2 linked regions of the Puniceicoccus vermicola genome follow. The protein of the gene in region 1 interacts with the protein of each later gene in a pairwise test. Links are inferred from orthologs where the notes say so. Each region holds a gene or a part of one and is shown on either strand. Other genes may lie near its edges. The genes, in order: recJ and H5P30_RS17415.

What was found.
Region 2: the proteins of recJ (region 1) and H5P30_RS17415 interact in binary tests that used the Escherichia coli proteins (3 or more experiments, as listed by UniProt). The link is inferred for Puniceicoccus vermicola from one-to-one orthologs.

Annotation. Positions count from the first base shown.
Region 1 is NZ_JACHVA010000086.1:61,559-64,748, reverse strand. What follows is about bases 225-3,091. They hold recJ (single-stranded-DNA-specific exonuclease RecJ), read left to right. Parts: upstream 225-768; coding sequence 769-2,415; downstream 2,416-3,091. Other genes in these bases: H5P30_RS11305 (alpha/beta hydrolase), read left to right, coding at 2,433-3,091; H5P30_RS11315 (hypothetical protein), read right to left, coding at 225-538. In the rest of the region: more of H5P30_RS11315, read right to left, coding at 149-224; more of H5P30_RS11305, read left to right, coding at 3,092-3,190. UniProt on the Escherichia coli protein: Single-stranded-DNA-specific exonuclease.
Region 2 is NZ_JACHVA010000127.1:123,600-127,069, forward strand. What follows is about bases 13-3,159. They hold H5P30_RS17415 (DNA topoisomerase III), read left to right. Parts: upstream 13-402; coding sequence 403-2,916; downstream 2,917-3,159. Other genes in these bases: H5P30_RS17410 (pyridoxal-phosphate-dependent aminotransferase family protein), read left to right, coding at 13-381; H5P30_RS17420 (transposase), read right to left, coding at 2,983-3,159. Also shown: more of H5P30_RS17410, read left to right, coding at 1-12; more of H5P30_RS17420, read right to left, coding at 3,160-3,470.

The sequences.
Region 1 (3,190 bases):
ACCACCGGGCTCCGGAAAACCGAATAAAAAATCCTTCCGGCTCCTCCGAGTCAAGCGCAGTTCCGAAAAAAATAGCGGTGAACCCGAAGGTTCACCGCTAACGAAAGAGACTCCCTTTCCCGGAAGGAAAGGTCTTCCCGATAAGGGATTAAAGATCCTTGTACTTGCCGGTTTCGACTCCGCGAACCACGAGGTAGCTCACGTTGTACTTTTCACCAATGGCGGTCTTCGACATTCCAGAAGCCAAATCAGCGCTGATCTTATCGCGCAATTCGGCGGTCACGGTGGTGCGAGTACGACCGGAAGAAATGGAGGCTGACTTCTTGTTCAGCTGGGAAGGAGCGATCTTGAAGCGGACCATGAGGGCTTCGATCAGCTGTTTAGCGCTGTCGAACCCGCTGTCGGCGACTAAGCTGTCGAGCTTTTTGAGCTCCTTTTCTTGTTCCTCTTGCTTCTTGAGGAGTTCAGCTTTTTGCTTTTCAAGTTTAGCGGCTTCCTGTTCCAGCCGACGAATTTCACTACTGATGTCTTGTGTCATATTTTGGTACGTTAGTTCGAACAGGAATCTGTTCGAAGCATTTCATAACAAGCGCCTAAACCGATAAAGATCAAGGCGTAAATCAATATTTATTTAAATTAATTAGGCAAATTTTCGTTCACGGAACAGATATAAGAACAAGTATGGCAAAATTTTACGACATCTGGGAAATAAGAGATGCTCCAATAAGAGATATTGAATCAATTAAGAGCCAAACCGGTTTCTCCTTGATGGCCGCTCGCATATTAGTGCACCGCTTAGGAAAAACTCTTGAACAGGCTGAAGAGTGGATCTCTCCCCGACTGGAAAACATTCTCGATCCTTTTACATTACTTCATTGTGAAGAGGCTGCTGCACGATTGACACAATTCCTGCGTGAGAAGAAGTCCATAGGCGTCTTTTCCGATTATGACGTCGACGGGATCAGTAGTGCCGCCCTCATCTCGTGCGCGATCCGGGATCTCGGTGGAGAGGTCGAAGCATTTGTGCCCGACCGACTCGAGGAGGGATACGGCTTGAGCATCGCTGCACTGGAGCGCTCCTTTGCCGATTACCAGCCAGACTTGTTGCTCGTTCTCGACTGTGGCACCCGGTCCGAGGTCGAACTGGAGTGGATCGCTAAACAAGGAACTCAAGTCATCGTAGTCGATCATCATTCAAGGAATGATCAGCCGAAGTTGCCCGAGGATTGCTTAATGATTAATCCTCATTTGCCGGAGCAACTTCAACCTGAGTTTCAAAACCATTGCACGGTAGGTCTGGTCTTTAAGCTGGTGCATGCTCTTTTACGCAAATGGGATGAGTGTGTGGGTGGAGCCCGGGATCGAGTCAACCTTAAGGAACTTTTGGATCTCGTTGCCATGGGCACCGTGGCTGACCTCGTTCCTCTTCGCGGCGAGAACCGCGTATTTGTTCATCACGGACTTAAGCAATTGGCCAAAACGAACAATCATGGTTTGCGAGCCCTCCTCCAGGTCTCGGATGTGGACGTTAATAATCCGCTGAGCAGTTCGGATATTGGATTTCGCCTCGGTCCCCGGATCAACGCCGGGGGTCGGATCGAAACCGGTGCCCTGGCCCTGGATCTTCTCATGACCAAAGACAATCGCCTGGCCTTCGATCTTGCTCGCAAGCTCGATACAGTGAACAGCAACCGTCGAAGCATGGAGCGCCGTGTCTCTGGCAAAGCCATCGAAATGATCGGGGAAGAGCCACCGATGGGAATCGTAGTCTGGGATCGGGACTGGCATCCGGGAGTTGTAGGAATCGTGGCCGGTCGCTTGGCCCGGAAGTACCACCGACCAGCGATTGTCCTCGGTTGGGATGGAACCGGGTTCAAAGGGTCCGGGCGTGGCATTTCTGGACTCGATCTTCTTGAGGTCATGCAGACCTGCACCGTGAAGCCTCCCAAATGGGGCGGCCACCCCGCGGCGATGGGGATGAGCATCGAGGAAGAAGACCTCCCTGCTTTTGCCGAAGCCTTTTCCGCAGCGGTAACCTCCGAGTGCGGGGGCAAGCTTCCGCCAAAGAAGCTACGCATCGATGCCGTCACCGAACCTTCGGCAATATCCCGACACGAAATTCTCGAGATTGAAGCTCTGGGGCCGTTCGGACAGGAAAACCCCGAGCCGATCGTAGCCATCCACGGGGTTCGTCTGGAGGAGCCTGCCCGCTTGATGGGGCGCGACCATATTCGCTTCAACCTACCGGGCGCCTCGGGAATTCAAGTGATTGGATGGAGGATGGCCGAGCGGATGCCACCGGTTGGATCCGAAATTGATCTGGCTCTTCGTCTCAGCCGCTCTTGGTGGCGGGGCCGGGAATCCGTCCGTGGTGAGCTCGTGGATTGGCGTCAGGCTGAACCGTTGCCATCCTAACTCAAATCTTCCCTTCTATGTTCAATCGATCGATCAAGGCTCTCTTTCGCTCTATCGCAGCGACATTCTCTTCCCTGCTTCATTCGGAACCAGCACCGACGGAGCAGGATATCGGGTACAATCCGGCTTTTGAACGTTGCCTTTTTGATATCTGGATGCCGGAGAGTGATGCTCCCACCGCCGCGATCGTCTATTTCCACGGCGGTGGATTTGTTAAAGGCTCCAAAGAAGGCATCGCTTTTCGGGATCAATTCATGGATCTGCTGAAAAAGGACATCGCCGTGATCTCCGCCGGCTACCCTTTTCTTGGAGATCATGGAAACGGTCGCAGCATCGGCCCCAGGGCCTATGAGGACATTGATCAGATTTTCCCCGAAATCTCTCCCCTCTTTGAATTTCTTCGCGAGCACTCGGAACGATTCAATCTGGATATGGGAAAAATAATGGTTTCCGGATCTTCCGCCGGAGCCGTGGTATCGGAATATCTGGTCTACCACGAAGACCTCGGACTGAAGGCCTGCTTAGCCATCCAACAGCCTCATTCGGTGGAGAGGGTTTCGGCCATGATGAAGAACGCGAAAGTGCCCTTGGTTCTCTACACCCGCTCAGATTACGAGGATGCGGTCCACAGTCCTGCCTACGCACTTGAAATGAAGGACTACTGTGAAAGCGAAGGGATCCCCTGCACAGTTTTTGGCTCCCCTGAGAGTGGCCTGCCCCGATTACCTGACGAGGAGGGCATCGTATCCTGGACGGTCGAACATGTCTTTTTGCC
Region 2 (3,470 bases), on another replicon or contig:
CCGAGCACTCCAGTGATTCCGCTGATCTACGCTCTTCGTTCGAAGATCGAAGACATCGAGAATGAAGGACTGGAAAACCGCTACCAGCGTCATGCCGATCTCAACGCCATGGTTCACCAATGGGTTGAGAAAAACGGCTTCGAGCTCCTGCCGAAGCCCGAATACGCTTCCAAATCTCTCAGCTGCGTTCGCAACACCCGCGACCTTGATCTCGCCGCCATCAACAAGCGACTCAAGGAGGAGTTCAAGATGGTGATCGACATCGGTTACGGAAAGCTCAAGGGCAAGACCTTCCGCATCTCCAACATGGGGGATGAAACGGAAGAAACCATGCGCGAGCTCCTCGACAACCTCGACACCATTCTTTCCAGCCTTTCCTAAGGGATAGGCCCCTCCTCCGGCATGAAGAAACTTGTAATTGCAGAGAAACCTTCCGTAGCCGGAGACCTGGCCAAGGTCCTCGGACGCGTCCCAAAGACTGGGGACTTTTACGAAAACGACGAATGGGTCATCAGTTCGGCGCTCGGCCACTTGGTCGAGCTGAAGATGCCGCAGGAAATCGACAAGGCCTACAGTAAGTGGACCTTGGACAACCTGCCCATCATTCCGAAGACCTTCGGCACCAAACCCGTTGAGAAGACCAAAAAAAAGCTTCAGGAGCTGAAAAAGCTCATGAAGCGGCCGGACGTCGGCACCATCATCAACGCTTGTGATGCCGGTCGCGAGGGGGAGTTGATCTTTACGCTGATCCTGGATCAGGCGAAGGTCAAAAAAGACATCAAGCGCCTCTGGATGATGTCCATGACTCCCGATGCGATCCGCAGAGCCTTCGAGCAATTGCGAGAGGGTGACAGCATGCAGAACCTGCAGGACGCGGCGCGAAGCCGACAGGAAGCCGATTGGCTCGTCGGCCTCAATGCGACCCGGGGAGCTACCGTCACCTTCGGCCGTCGCGGGGGCACCGCCGCCAACGTCGGGCGAGTCCAGACTCCCACCCTCGCCATGGTCTGCGACCGCGAGAAGGAGATTCGGAACTTTGTTCCCCGATCCTACTGGGAAATCATCGCCGACTTCTCTCTCGAAACCGGCACCTACAAAGGAACTTACCAGCGGCCCGGTTTCAAAAAGGACGAGACCAATCCGCACGACCGGGTATCCCGCATCTGGGAAAAACCCGACGCCGAGCGCATCGCAGAAGAAGTCCGCAACGGCGGCGAAGCATCGGTCACCGAGAAAAAGAAGCGTTCGAAACAGGCCGCTCCTCGCCTCTACGACCTGACGACCCTTCAGCGGGAAGCGAACAATCGCTACGGATTCTCCGCAGCCAACACTCTTTCCATCGCCCAGGCACTCTACGAGCGCCACAAGATGTTGACCTATCCGCGAACGGACTCCCGTGCCCTCCCCGAGGACTATGGAAGTTCTTGCCGCGATGCGATGGCCCAACTGCCGGACACCTACAAACCGCACGTTGACTATATTCTCTCTGAGAACCGGATCGATCCGAAGGACAAACGCGTCTTCAACAACAAGAAGATCAGCGATCACTTTGCGATCATTCCCACCGACCAGAAGCCCCGTTCACTCAACGACGCCGAGCAGAAAATTTACGACATGGTCGTCCGCCGGTTTTTAGCCGTCTTCCACCCTCCCGCCGAGTACGACGTTACCACTCGGGAATCCGTGGTCGCTGGACATACCTTCCGCACCGACGGAAAGGTCCTCGCAGAACCAGGCTGGCTCGCCGTTTACGGAAAGAGCACCGGAGCTGCAGACACCATTCCAGCCTTGCCGAAGGATCAGGAGCAACCCGTTCCTGCCGGAGTCGATTCAGTGGAGGTCAAAGAAGATCAAACCCGTCCGCCGCCCCGCTATTCGGAAGCGACCCTTCTTTCGGCCATGGAAAACGCCGGAAAACAGGTCGAAGACGACGATCTCGCCGAAGCGATGCGTGAACGCGGTTTGGGAACGCCGGCCACGCGTGCTGGAATCCTCGACAACCTAGTCCACCAAAAATACTTGGAGAAGGACGGCAAGGAGCTCCTCCCGTCTCCCAAGGGCGAAGCACTCATCGATTTTCTCCGAACTTTCGACATCGAGCACCTGACCAGCCCCGCCCTCACCGGCGAATGGGAATACCGCCTGAAGCAGGTCGAAGAAGGTCATCTCGATCGCAAGGAGTTCATGAAAGGGATCGAGGATATCACCCGTCAGATCACGGATGCCCTCAAGAACCCTCCGCCTCCGATCGAATCGTCGCTCAAGTCGATCACCAACGACGAAAATCTTCAAGAGACCTTCAAAGCCTACGTTTCCACCGACACCGTCTCGGTCAACAACCGGAAGATTCCGGCCCTACAGGTCAACAAGGTCATCGGAAACCGGGCGATCACTGAGGAGGAAGTCGCAGAACTTTTGGAGAAGAAGCAAATCGGCCCTCTCGACGGTTTCCGCTCGAAAATGGGCAAGGCCTTTTCCGCGATCTTGAAGCTGGTCCAGAAAGACAACGGCTCCTGGCGCGTCGAACTCGATTTCGGGGATTCCGGAGACGGAGAAGCTGGCGAAGTGGACATCAGCAACGCCGAGGTCGTCGGCGAATGTCCGATCTGCGGCGCCCCGGTTCACGAGGCACCCAACGCCTATATTTGCGCAGAACGTGCAAAAGACCGGGATAATTGTGATTTCCAATTTGGACGCAATATCCTCGGTAAAACGATCGAACGCCCGGTTTTCCAAAAGCTTCTTACCGATGGAAAGACCGATTTGGTCGAAGGATTCCGGTCCAATCGAACCAAACGGAAATTCGACGCATTTTTGGTCCTGAAAGAAAAAGGCAAACTCGGTTTCGAGTTCCCGCCCCGCCCGGCCAAGAAAGCCGCCAAAAAAGCGACCAAGAAGCAGGCGAAGAGCTCTTAAAGAGCCCTAGAAATCGGCCAGAAAGGTAAACATTTCCCCAAAAACCGGGAAATGAAATCTTTCTGCCTACCCAAATATACTTTTCCGAAGTCCAGTGCCGACCGATAGCCCCTGCCAGTCACTTCCCCGCAGCGGATGAGGTCTTCGCGCCCGCTTCCCATCCGGCTCATCCTTCAGGAACTCCCGCACAAAATCCTCTGATCCCAGCACCATCCCGTCCGAAAAATAACGCACCCGGCACCGCAACACCACAGAAAGGGGCAACTTCCCCTTCTCCTCCCGCAAAACCCGAACCGCATCTTCGTGAGAAATAGACGCTTTCCCCTCTTTCTCACCATCGCCAGCCCCATACAAAGTCTGCCGATAACCAGCCAGGTCCTTATCCACAACAGAGAGCCCAGCCCGAGCCAGTCGCCCACCCCCAAGAGCCTCGGCATACCCGCAAAACCGATAATCCTTAGGATCTGATACCAACCCCGCTCGAACCGCATTTAAGTCAATATAGGCCGCTACCGTTCTAAGTGCCCAACGGTCACCTTCTACCAAAACACTCT